DNA from 3 places in the Desulfosporosinus sp. FKA genome. Region 2 is predicted to be linked to each of the others. Evidence: riboswitches for the same ligand, from Rfam matches in the RefSeq annotation. Region 2 holds a riboswitch; each other region holds the start of a gene.
What was found. Region 2 has a riboswitch for molybdenum cofactor ahead of B5771_RS13535 (molybdopterin-binding protein). Riboswitches for the same ligand answer to the same signal wherever they lie in the genome.
Positions count from the first base shown of each region.

Region 1: another riboswitch for molybdenum cofactor. It lies ahead of modB (molybdate ABC transporter permease subunit); the one in region 2 lies ahead of B5771_RS13535 (molybdopterin-binding protein).
Region 3: another riboswitch for molybdenum cofactor. It lies ahead of moaA (GTP 3',8-cyclase MoaA); the one in region 2 lies ahead of B5771_RS13535 (molybdopterin-binding protein).

Region 1 covers NZ_NAHZ01000031.1:313,508-317,799, reverse strand. Annotated here, with positions in the region: gene modA (molybdate ABC transporter substrate-binding protein) at 1-51, opposite strand, end outside; gene B5771_RS16540 (ATP-binding cassette domain-containing protein) at 92-1,153, opposite strand; gene modB (molybdate ABC transporter permease subunit) at 1,155-1,856, opposite strand; molybdenum cofactor riboswitch at 2,028-2,178, opposite strand; gene B5771_RS16530 (ATP-binding cassette domain-containing protein) at 2,229-2,939, opposite strand; gene modB (molybdate ABC transporter permease subunit) at 2,932-3,624, opposite strand; gene modA (molybdate ABC transporter substrate-binding protein) at 3,645-4,292, opposite strand, start outside.
Region 2 covers NZ_NAHZ01000029.1:140,748-145,039, forward strand. Annotated here, with positions in the region: gene B5771_RS13515 (MFS transporter) at 1-284, opposite strand, end outside; gene B5771_RS13520 (putative zinc-binding protein) at 298-852, opposite strand; gene B5771_RS13525 (carboxymuconolactone decarboxylase family protein) at 951-1,328, opposite strand; gene tatA (twin-arginine translocase TatA/TatE family subunit) at 1,613-1,825, shown strand; molybdenum cofactor riboswitch at 2,130-2,253, shown strand; gene B5771_RS13535 (molybdopterin-binding protein) at 2,332-3,351, shown strand; gene B5771_RS13540 (molybdenum cofactor guanylyltransferase) at 3,374-3,958, shown strand; gene B5771_RS13545 (4Fe-4S binding protein) at 3,946-4,292, shown strand, end outside.
Region 3 covers NZ_NAHZ01000030.1:24,600-28,891, reverse strand. Annotated here, with positions in the region: gene mog (molybdopterin adenylyltransferase) at 1-358, opposite strand, end outside; gene B5771_RS14015 (MOSC domain-containing protein) at 358-792, opposite strand; gene moaC (cyclic pyranopterin monophosphate synthase MoaC) at 959-1,429, opposite strand; gene moaA (GTP 3',8-cyclase MoaA) at 1,433-2,404, opposite strand; molybdenum cofactor riboswitch at 2,469-2,599, opposite strand; gene fdhD (formate dehydrogenase accessory sulfurtransferase FdhD) at 2,863-3,648, shown strand; gene B5771_RS13995 (molybdenum cofactor guanylyltransferase) at 3,638-4,255, opposite strand.

The DNA.
Region 1 (4,292 bases), on a different contig from region 2:
CACTCCTAAGATAACTCGACTTCCTTTTGAGTTCTTTATTCCAGAAAACATCCTATTTTCCTCCCTCTCTTCTTGAAAATCAAAAGAATATTTAGAAAATAATCAGGTCTTCGGGAGCTATCCTCAAACACCAGGGCTGCGGCTGATCTTTCATTGCCAGCCACATTTGCGGAGTCATTTCCCATTCCAGCAGCTGGCTGCCCTGCCCCTGATAGTCTTGCTCTACCGTCAGATAAACCGATATTCTGCATGGCCCTTCGCTTATAAAATTAAGTCGGCAGCGAAATACATTATCCTTCATTTCCCCGGCGGCAGCTCCGATCAAATGGGCACGAACACCCACATGGGTAACTTGTCGTGAGAGCTTAATCTCAGTTTTTAAGGTAATGCCCCAAGCTAAGGCTTCCAGCTTAAAAGGTGATATGTAATTGGCAGGGGAAATGTTTTTGCACCCCGTTAATTGGGCCGCCGCCAGCGACGATGGAGCTTTAAATACCTCCTCAGTCCCTCCTTTCCCCTCGATTTTCCCTCGTGACAAGAGAATCAAACTTTGGCAAACCCGATAGACTTCCTCGATATTATGACTAACAAACAAAGTCGCCCCGGAATACCCCGCCAAAGTCTCCGTTAATTGTTTGACCATGTGGTTTCTCAGATAATCATCCAGAGCGGAAAAGGGTTCATCTAAAAGCAAGGCTTCGGGCTTTGCTGCCAAGGCTCTGGCCAGGGCAACTCGCTGCTGTTGGCCTCCTGAGAGCTGACTGGGATATCTCTTTTCTAAGCCCTCCAACTTGATCATTGTAACCATTTCTTTGATGATCGCCTGGCGATCTTCACGCTTCCGCTCTCCAATTCCGAAGCCAATATTTTCTTCAACCGTCAGATGGGGAAACAAAGCGTAATTTTGAAAGACATAGCCGACCTTCCTGCGCCGGCAAGGCAGATTAATGCCTTTTTGGGAATCAAACAAGACGCGGCCATTGAGGACAATTCGCCCCTGATCAGGAGATTCTATACCGGCAATACAGCGTAAAGTCATGCTTTTGCCTGAACCGGAAGCCCCCAAAAAACCTAAAACCTCTCCCTGAGTTTCAAAGTTAACCTTGAGTTCAAAACCCGCTAATTCTTTGCGGATATCAACAATCAATCCCATGTTATTCCCTGCCGCCTGCAACAATAGTCTTGCGCTGGTAATCTGACCAATAATTCATAAGAGTCATAACGATCAGCGAAATGATAAAAATTAGGATTACCCATAACAGAGCCTTTTCCATATCTCCTCCGTCGGCGGCAAAAAAGATAGCCGCAGGAATCGTCAGTGTTTCTCCTGGAATATTGCCGCCGACCATCAGCGTCGCGCCAAAATCACCCAAAGCCCTGGCAAAAGCTAATACTGTTCCAGCGGCTACCCCGGGCCAGGCCAAAGGAATGGTTATCTTCCAAAATATCTTCCATTCTGAAACGCCCAAAGTACGAGCGGCATAAATAATCGTGGGATCAATTTGCTCAAAAGCACTGCGCACAGTCCGATACATTAAGGGAAATGCCACTACTGAAGCCGCAATAACCGTAGCGGGCCAAGAAAAGATGATCGTCATGCCAATAGCCAGCAGCAATTTGCCCAGAGGACCGTTTTTGCCCAAAACTAAAAGCAGTAAAAATCCAACGACGGTAGGAGGCAGAACCAGAGGTAAAGTAAGAAGGCCGTCAATTACCCCCTTAAATTTTCCCCGATAAGCTGAGACAAAACTTGCAGCCGCCAGGCCGGAAAAGAAGGTCACAAAGGTTGCCAGTGTTGCTGCTCTGAGAGAAATCCATAAGGGAGAAAAATCGATTCCGCTTAAAATGCTAACCAAAACGTCCCCCCTTTCCCTTCTCTCTAAAGATCATTATTTATCCACTAGTCTTGCTTCAAGCCCTTAAATAGCTCAAGTTAAATACCATATGCGGCAAGATTTAAGAAAAAGACGACTGAGAGCGTAAATAATGGCTCCCTAAAAAGGGAGCCATTAATAAACCGATAGCCTATCGCTATTCCATGCTGCTCCTTTTCAAAACGTGAAGGCATACCCGTTTCCAGGAACACCCTGAGGATCAAAAATCCTGTCCAGCGACCATAGATGCATTTATTTGTTAATCTGCTCTTTAGGTCCTTCTGGCTCGGAGGTAAACGTATTAAATTTCAAATTATAATCATGCACAATTATATTGATGAACGATAGAGCCGCCTACCGGGCATTATTAAGTCCCCTGACCAATTCTAGCTTTTCCGGTTTTCCCTGTTCCCCCTGTTCCTTAATTATCTCCTGTTGGCCATGATCAATTTTAATGATTTGGTCGCCTAACATTTCAGCTTCCTGAAGATCATGGGTCACGAGAACAAAAGGAATCTTCCATTGTGCTTGCAGCTTAAGCAGCTCTTGCTGGAGGGTGCTGCGGGTGTTTTGATCAAGAGCCGAGAGAGGTTCATCGAGCAGCAACAATTCCGGTTCCGTCATTAAAGCTCGAGCAAGGGCTACTCTTTGTTTCTCTCCCCCTGAAATCTGACTAGGATAACGATTCCGAAGATGTTCAATTTTGAGCATCTCCAGCACATCTCCGGCGGTAAGAACCTTTTCGGACGCACTCCCTTTTTTCGGTTTGCCATACAGGACATTTTTCTCAACCGTCATATGGGGAAATAGAGCATAATCTTGAAAAAGATACCCGATACGCCGTTTACGAATAGGAACATTTGTCCCTAATTCGGAAGAGAAGACTGGTTTGTTGGAAATCGCGATTTCTCCCCAAGATGGGGTCTGGAGGCCTGCCACACATTGCAGAATCGTCGTTTTACCGGCACCGGAATGCCCGACGAGAGCGAGAATACCGTTACTTATGGAAACATCAACCTCCAGCTCAAAGGAGGGTAATTTCTTTTTAAAATGTGCCTTAAGCATTTGTCCCGCCTCCCCGCGAATCTCGTCGTGTTCCTTTCCCCCAGCGATTCAAGCCATAAATTACCAGGAAGCTGAAGGAGGTCATGATAACAACCAAGATACTCGCCGTACGCATATCTCCTGATTCATTGGCAAAGTAGATAGCCAAAGGCATGGTTTGAGTTCTGCCGGGGATATTTCCGGCGATCATCAAGGTCGCTCCGAATTCCCCCAAGGACCGAGCGAAAGCCAGAACCAAACCGGCAATAATACCATTCCAAGCCAGCGGCAAAGTAATGGTGAAAAACACCCTTATTTCCCTCGCCCCTAAGGTGCGGGCAGCCCTTTCCAGGTTTTGGTCAACACTTTCCATGGCAACCCTTACAGATTGATACATCAACGGGAAGGAAACCACAACTGCCGCAATCACCGCTCCCTCGATAGTAAAAACTACTCTGGTATGAAAGAACTGTTCAAGAAACACGCCTAAGGGACCGTTCTTCCCGAAGACAACCAGCAGCATAAAACCGATAACAGAAGGCGGGAGTACTAAGGGTAAGGTAATGATTGACTCCACAACATCTTTGCCCCAGAACTCCCGCCGTGCCATGAGTCCTGCTATGGGAATGGAAAAACAGGTAACAATGATAACAGATGCCAAAGCAACTTTCAGAGATAATATAATCGGCACAAAACTCAAATCCATAGGGCTCACCCGGCTATCAATTATTTTGCTAAGGTTTTAAAGCCATACTTTTGGAAGACTTTTTGGGCATCGGAACTTTGTAAATATTTAAGGAAATCTTCAGTGACCTGTTGATTTTTCGTTGCGGCAATAATGGCTGCCGGATAAACAATCGGATTGTGGGTGCTATCGGGGACAACGGCTACAACTTTTACTTTCTTCGATTGTTGAGCGTCCGACTGATAAACAAAACCTGCATCCGCATTCCCTGTTTCAACATAATTAAGTACCTGAGTCACATCTTTGGCTTCTACCAGTTTGGGCTGTATAGCATTCCAAAGTTTGAGGTTTTTCAAAGATTCCTGGGCATATTTGCCTGCAGGCACTGATTCAGGGGTACCGATACTAACCTGGCTAACACCCGCTTTTGTTAAATCCTGAAGCGAAGTAACCTTACTGTTATCTTTCCCGGCAACAAGAACTAAATCATTGCCGAGTAAATTTACTCTGCTGTTTTTAAGCAGTAAATTCTTTTTCTCCAGAGTATCCATCTGACTCTTTCCGGCAGAAATAAATAAGTCCACAGAAGCGCCCTGTTCGATTTGCTGCTGAAGAGTACCGGAAGCCGCAAAATTAAAGGCAAGTTTTACATTAGGTTTTACCTTTGCATAATCGCTTTGAAGTTCAGT
Region 2 (4,292 bases):
AAAATGCCAACTAACGCAAACCCGCCGTTATAAATTCTCTTCCGGCCGAACATATCGGCTAAAGTCCCAAAAATCAGAAGCAGCGCGGACATGGTGAGCAAATAAACGGAGGGTACCCACTGAATCATGGACAAACTGACCTTGAATTCCGCAGCCATACGTGGGAGTCCGACGTTTACGACTCCACCGTCAAAGGTGGAGAGAAAGGCGCCTGTGGCAACACAGGCTAATACATAGGAACGTTTTTGTTTAGCTGCCGGTAAGGGAGATACAGGAGAAGACATATTCCTAACCTCCTTAGTCAATGCTGAGAACGGCTTGGACCACAGCATTCGTTACTTGTTTAATTGCGCTCGAATCACTGAGCCGAAAGTTTTTAGGAACATTTAAATCTTTACTGACAATAAGATGCTGATCAACCTTGAGCTCGGCCTTTTCTAAGGTTCTTTTAGCACAGGACATCGGACATCCATCTACGGCGACAATTCCTCGAGCGTTTTTAGCACCATTCATCATATTTTTCAAGCCGGCGGATATACTGGCTAGGCAAAGGAGTGCGACACGGTTATAGCCTAAGATATCAGCTGTTTCCACACAGCCTGTGACGGTGGACTGCCCAACATTTGAAGCCCCTGCGCAATAAAACAGGGCAACAGGGCTCTTTTTCTCTTCAACTTCTTTTCCTTCTGTAATGGCATTCATATAGGGAAGGTACCAATTCGTGTCTTTGTCTCCCTCAGGCTTAGGTGAGCCGGAGGAGTCGGAAACGCTTGTGTTCGGGAGATTTTTCACTAAGTTATCTTGGAGAGATTCTCCACTTTGACAGGAGCATCGTACATTATTGTCTGACATATAAATACACCTCTTTAAATTTTTATGGTTTACAAGACTGTAGTTTACCCAGGAATGATTGGAAAATGTCGATCATTCCTGGGTTGGGTCGGAAGGTTTTACTCTTGAGGGAAGATGCGCAGCCCAGTATTAACTCGGTTCATGCCGGTTGCACTGTCAATGACCGCGATAACTTCTAAGAGTTCTTCATCGGTAACCCCCATGTTTTTGAGCTGTTTGCTGAAGTTGGCAATGCACATATCTGAGCCGTTGTTGATGGATGTAGTTAAGGCAATCAGCATTTTTGTTTTAGCGTCGATTTTCCCGGGAGCCATTGCTGTTTTCATTTTCATGAGCGTCGCTTTCATGTAATCGGGAAAATTGGCTAAAGCGCGAAACGTCGGAGGAACCATCCCTTTTTCTTTCTCAAGGTTCGCAAACACTTGTTTTACTTCTGGGGATGCCTCTTGATCTTGGATAAGCTTTACTGTTGACATGAGTTTTGCCTCCTCTTTTTTTAATGCCATAAATTTAGAGTATTTGTGAAGAACTACATGGCATTTGCCTTATTATTATATTAGTAAATTCTAATATAATAATTTTATCACTTTATTTTTTAAAAACAAGAGGTATCCTATGATTATTTTTTAGCTTCGCTTAGATTCTCGGTGTCGGGAATTTTCATGGATATTAAACAGATAAATGTCAGGGTTTTCACGTATAGCAAAGAAGGTTTATTTCGTTTATGCTTAATACATCTATAGAAACGGAGGCGGGAGATGTGTTAATTTCTTTCGGTTTTCTAGCTCCAACCGAATTGATTGTTGTTCTGGTTGTTGCTCTAATCATCTTTGGTCCAGGCAAGTTGCCGGAGTTAGGCAAATCTTTAGGCAGAGGAATCAATGAGTTTAAAACGGCTTCTCAAGAACCTATTAAAATAGTTGAATCTATAGGGACTCAGAAAGATACCGCTAAAGATAGTGAAGAAGGGTAATCATTAACAGATCGCCATAAAAAAACACAATCGTCCTCACTCCACTTTGATTGTGAAAGGAGGACGCTTTTTGATTCTAGTAGTATTTATAAATATTAGGGTTTTCCCTTACAGGGACTAGCATTTATCCTAGTTTTCAATTATCATATCATTTCTTATAATTGAATTTATAGTCGTTATTCTTGAGGGGCAGGGTATTAAAGACTCTATGAGGACAATGAAAAAGAAGTGGACTCATAAACAAGATAACAGACAAGATACCTTAATAAGCATAGGATAACTCGAAGTGAATTTTTTCGTAAAAGTTATAGAGAATCTCCGAGCCTCTTTACCTAAACTGATAAAAGCAGGGTGATTTGGCCGTTTCGGGTACGGAAGGAAACAACCGTGCCTCCGCGTTTTTGGAAAGGAGAATTCGGGTTGTGTTTACACAGTCCTTGTTTGACATATTCCAAACAAGGATTTTTTATTGTTTGTTTACGAATATAAAAATGGAGGCGAGATTTATGAAAATGATTCATGTGTCAGAAGCTGTAGGCAGTGCGCTTTGCCATGATCTCACAAAAATTGTTCCCGGTAAATTCAAAGGAGCCGCTTTTAAAAAGGGGCATATAATACGCCCAGAGGACGTAGAGGTTCTTCTCAGCATGGGAAAAGAGCATATTTATGTTTGGGAGATAACAAAGGGGACAATCCATGAAAATGAAGCAGCCTTACGGCTTGCTAGCGCAGCCTGTGGGGGAAATTTAACCTTAACTGAACCTTCTGAAGGAAAAGTCAATCTTATTTCCAAAGAACGAGGATTGCTTAAAATCAACATGGACTTGCTATATTCATTGAATTCAATCGATCAGATCATCTTTGCATCGAGGCATAATAATACCTTGGTTAATGAAGGCGATGTAGTTGCAGGAACAAGAGTGGTTCCCCTAGTCATCGAAGAAGACAAAATAATCGAAGCCGAAGCAGTATTACATCAGGATATATTAGTGACAATATTACCTCTTCAATCGTTTAAGGTCGGGTTGATAACAACTGGCAATGAAGTGTTTTACAAAAGAATTGAGGATAAATTTGGGCCGGTGGTTACTAAAAAGCTTGAGGCGTTAGGCAGCTCAGTGTTAGAACAAGTTTTTGTTCCGGATGATTCAGAGAAAATCTCAGATACTATTAAGAGCCTTATTAGTAAAGGTGCAGAGGCTATTGTAGTGACTGGGGGAATGTCAGTCGACCCTGATGATGTAACTCCATATGGAATTCGGCAAACTGGTGCCGAGATAGTAACCTATGGACTGCCAGTCTTACCGGGGGCAATGTTTCTTTTGGCGTATTATGGAGACATTCCGATCATGGGCCTTCCAGGGTGTGTGATGTATAGTAAGGCTTCAATTCTTGATCTCGTGCTTCCTCGGATTTTATGTGGAGAACGTTTAGTCAGACAGAATCTTGTCGAATTATCACACGGTGGATTATGTTTACAATGTCCGGAGTGTAAATATCCAATATGCCCGTTCGGGAAGGCATAACAAAAAATGGAGGGTCGATAAGTTGGAAATTAAGGCTACCGGTGTACTACTAGCAGGCGGGAAGAGCTCAAGAATGGGGAGACATAAGGCTTTTCTGGAACTTGATGGACGTCTGTTTATTGACAAAAGCCTTGAAGTGCTCCAACGTGTCTTTTCAGAAGTGTTAATCAGCAGTAATGAACCATCTTTGTTTTCCAAGTATGATGTACGGGTTATTAAGGATGAGATTATTGATAAGGGTCCTATAGGAGGGCTTTACAGTAGCATGAGGGGAGCAAATTACGATAAACTATTTTTTGTTGCTTGTGATATGCCGTTTTTAAGTTCTGAGCTTATCCGAACGCTTTATCAACGTACATCATGTGCTGATATTGTTGTACCTCAGTTCAGGGGATTGCATCCCTTACATGCCTTTTATTCCAAAAAGTGTATTCCATTTATTGAGAAGAATATTAAAGAGGGTCTATTTAAGATTCTTGATTTTTACCATTACTGTACTGTTAACGTTGTTTCCGAACAGGCACTTTCTCAATTTGGAAACTTGGATAGGATATTCTGCAATATTAATACCCCCGAGGACTTAAGGAGATTACAATGGCTAAAGTGACATGTGATGTAATTTATCTCAAGGATAATTGTCTTAATACAAAACGGCCAATTGCCAATCCCTGCCGTATATGCTTTGATTCCTGTCCCCATAAAGCAATTGAAGATTCAATGCAAATTAAAGCGGATCATTGTACAGAGTGCGGTCTATGTATGTCGATTTGTCCAAGCGATGGATTTGTAAACAGGATGTATGATGAGCTTTTGAATTATGTAACTCTAAACCAAAGTGTGTCATTAAATTGTCCTCAGGCAATCAGAATGGATTTCGAAATCCCATGTTTAGGTATCTTTGATAAGGATAGCTGGGGAAGTTTGCTTATTATGGCACGGGA
Region 3 (4,292 bases), on a different contig from region 2:
TGATTACAGAGACAGCCCTGCTTAACATCGCTTTTGGAGTCGCTTTTAAACTTTCATGGCGCATCACTTCCGCTATGCCCGGTACTAACCGATCAGCGACCGCCATTGTTGCTTCAGGCGTGACATCTCGCAGGGAAAACCCAGTTCCGCCGGTCGTCAATATCAAATCCAAGTTCATTTCATCAGCCCACAAACGCAGGGTTTTTTCAAGGAGCAATTGATCATCAGGAAGCACTGCATATTCAATAACTTCCCAGCCCATTTCTCGAACCAGCTCTTTTAGGACTGGACCTGAATGATCTTCTCGTTCTCCGCGTGATCCTTTATCACTTGCTGTAATTATCCCAACCCTTACCACTATTCTATCACCTCAATTGTATCTCCTACACGAACCGCTCCACCTTCCAGTAAACGAATAAAAATCCCTTCCTTGGGCATGACACAATCTCCCGCTTGATAGTAGATTGCGCATTTAGAGTGACATTCTTTGCCGATTTGGGTTACTTCTCCAACACTTGTTGCACCTATTTTTAACTTTGTGCCGATGGGAAGCGAATATAATTCCAACCCTTCCGTCGTTAAGTTCTCGGCAAAATCTCCTGGGCCAACGTCCAGCCCTTTGTCCTGCATGGTCTTGATACTTTCCATACCTAACAAACTGACCATTCGGTGCCAATTTCCGCCATGAGCATCGCCTTCTAGTCCAAAACCGACCTTTAAAATTCCCTTACCAATATTTTTTTTACGCATTCCTTTTCGCTCACTAACGCAGACTGCAACAATTTTACCCACCTTCATCACCATTCTTTCCCCGAGTTTACCTTTACTTGCTCTTAATAAATAGAAACTGAACCATATGACATTTATTGTTTAGCTTATTATCCAGTTTTCAAGATCCCCACTTCTATAAGTGGGGGTGGGTCCTATTGTTCACTGTATCTCTTATTCTTGCCTTTGATCAGCGCACATAATGACCGCTTTTGCCGCCCTGTTTTTCTACTAAATATATTTCTCCAATCGTCATGGATTTATCAATAGCTTTACACATATCATAAATGGTTAAGGCGGCAATACTCACTGCCGTCAGTGCCTCCATTTCAACTCCTGTTTTTCCTTGAACTTTTACAACCGCTTCAATCTCAACTTCCCCCGGGTCTTTCAAATTGAAACTCAGTTTGGCACCTGTAATTCCCAATGGATGACACATTGGAATCAGCAGAGACGTCTTTTTGGCAGCCATAATCCCTGCAACCTGAGCAACTGCCAAGACATCCCCTTTAGCAATTCCCCCACTGCGAATTCGAGCTAAAGTCTCTTGCTTCATCTGGACATTTCCATGAGCTACAGCAACGCGGAAGGTTTCACTTTTATCGCTGACATCGACCATTCGAGCGCGACCTTGTTCATCAAAATGGGTTAAATCTTCCATTCTCTAACCTCCGATTTGAGACATAATACGCTGACCTTGCAGAGCTTCCTCATTCATATGATGCTCCGCAGGCTTACACCATACTGCTTGGGCAAAGATATCTAACAATTCCTGATCTGTACTGCCATTTCGTAAGGCTTCTCTTAAATCAATTTCCAACTTATTATGCAAACACGGCCTGAGTTTGCCGTCAGGTGTTAAACGGATGCGATTACAGGTACTGCAAAAATGACGGCTCAAAGCGCTAATAAAGCCTACGTTTCCTTTATAGTCACGGAGTTGAAAATATTCTGCCGGCCCTCCGCCTAGAATCTCCTTTGCAGGAACATATTGCTTAAGTCCTAACAATTCTTTCATCTCTTGAATAGGAACAAAATCACTCCGTCTTTCAGAACTTGAGCCAATCGGCATGAGTTCTATGAAACGAATATGAATAGGATACTGTTTGGCTAATGTTAAAAAAGTCGGCAACTCTTGAGTATTAAAATCACGAACAACAACAACATTAACTTTGACCGGCTTCAGCCCGGCTTCAAGGGAGCGAAAAATTCCTTGAATCACCTTCGAAACATCTCCGCCGCGTGTAATCTCAGCAAACCGCTCAGGATTCATTGTATCCAAACTAATATTTACACGCCTTACACCTGCTGCTTTTAAATCGAAGGCTGCTTCAGAAAGTAATATCCCATTGGTGGTAAGCATCAAGTCATCAATCCCGGGAATTTGTGCCGCTTTACGAAGAAAATCTATAATTCCTCTGCGGACAAGCGGTTCTCCCCCGGTAATGCGAAAACGATGAAATCCCAGCTGCGTACTAAGCCTCATCAAGCGAAGAATTTCTTCAAAGCTCAAGATGTCCTCATGGGGCATCCACGGTACGCCTTGACTTGGCATGCAATACTTACAGCGGAGATTACAACGATCAGTTATGGAAATCCTTAGATAATCAATTTGTCTTTGAAATTGATCCTGCATAAAATCCCCCTCTTTTTAGTGCAAATAAAAAAAACCACGGTCTGTAAACAACCGGGGGATTATTTCCTCCTGTCAACAGACTCCTTTCCAATGGGAGATATTACAGTTTCCTGCAATACCCGAGTGTCTCACGACACTTGTCTGGTTACCATAGCATTTGCCTTAGGAAAGCCAGCTTCGGAGCGTTCATAATTTTTTTGAATCTTCATACATAAAAACACACAAGCTAACCGTTATATGATGTTGAACCGGAATAATTATCCAGTAGTGAGACTCCACCGAAGTCCCAATGTTCAACTTTAGCTAAACAAGTGCACTGTATTAAGTATACCTTATTCTTTTCGATATAAGAAAAAAAAATCCTTCATGTATTGCAGTATTAGATTTAAGAAAAAAATATATTTAGATCTGTCTTAAACTATTGTAAACTAAAGTTACCAGGGTACGAGGAGGTATACATGACAAAGGAAATAGTAACTCATACCATTTTAAAAGCCAACGGCCTTCGGCTTGAAGAGGTTGAAGACTGTGTAGTACAAGAAATTCCCTTGACCGTTCACTATAACCGAGAAGAAATCGCCACCCTTTTATGTTCTCCTTCACAGACTGAAGAACTCACCTTAGGCTTTTTACTCAATGAGGGCTTTATCCAAACTCCTAATGATGTCTATGAACTCCGCCAGGACCCCACTGATCATCTAGTTTGGGTAGAAGGTAAGCCTTGCCTTTTGCAAAAAGAACTTATGAGCAAACGATTTGTATCAGCTTGCTGTGGAAAAAGCCGAGCTTCATTTTGCTTCGCTAACGATGTGCTTATGGTTAAGCCACTCGCCTCAACGTATAGTATTTCTCTTGAAGAAGCATACAAATACGCTGGTTTTTTACAGAACCATCTTCCGCTTTTTCAAGCAACCGGAGGAGTCCACAGCGGCGGTGTAGGGTATCAAGGCGAAGTGGTCTTAACAAGTTACGACATCGGCCGCCATAATGTTTTTGACAAATTAAACGGTAGTGCCTTTCGCTCCGGATTACAGCTTGAAAACCATGTTATTTTCTTTAGCGGCCGAGTATCTTCTGAAATTCTTTTAAAAGTTGCTAAAATGAAAGTTCCCATTCTTATCGCTCGTGGCGCCCCAACTGATATGGCGTTATCCCAAGCCGCTGCCTTAAACATTACTGTCATTGGCTTTGCACGGGAACAGCGCTTGAATATATATACCTGTCCCGAACGAGTTATCGTTTAAAGATATTTGACCATTCCTCCGGAGTATTCACATTACAAAAAACATCGTCTAAACCCGAAAAATTCGTCAGTTCATTTTCCTCTACATATTTCACAGAACATGCCGAAAATAAATCGGTAATCTTGAGGCGACCGGCCTCAAGATTTTTTTTTATTGCCGGCAGGCTGTTCCGATGATAAAAAGCATGGAGGGGATGTATTACTGACCGAAATCGAGGAACTACGACCTCATATTCGGGTGCCCAACGAAACAGAAAACGAATGAGCTCTCCTTGCAGAAAAGGCATGTCACAAGCAACAAAAAAAACAGAGGGGTAGCCTGCAGCTTTCAAGCCCTGATAAAGTCCTGCTAATGGTCCTTGATTACGATACTCATCTTGAATAACCGAAAAATTATAGTTCTTATAAAGTTCCGGCTCATTACTGCTAATTAAGACCTCGGAAAAGGTCTTATTCAAAACTTCTAAAGTACGTTCCACAAGAGGCTTACCTTCTAATTCCAAGAAAGCTTTATTCTTCTTCATGCGCGAACTTTTTCCTCCGGCCAGCAAAACTCCGGTCGCCTCGAGCTTAGTAGGAAGCTGTTTTATAGTGTCATAAAGTATCAATTTCTCAAGCCTCCTTGTGCTAATAATAAATTGAAAA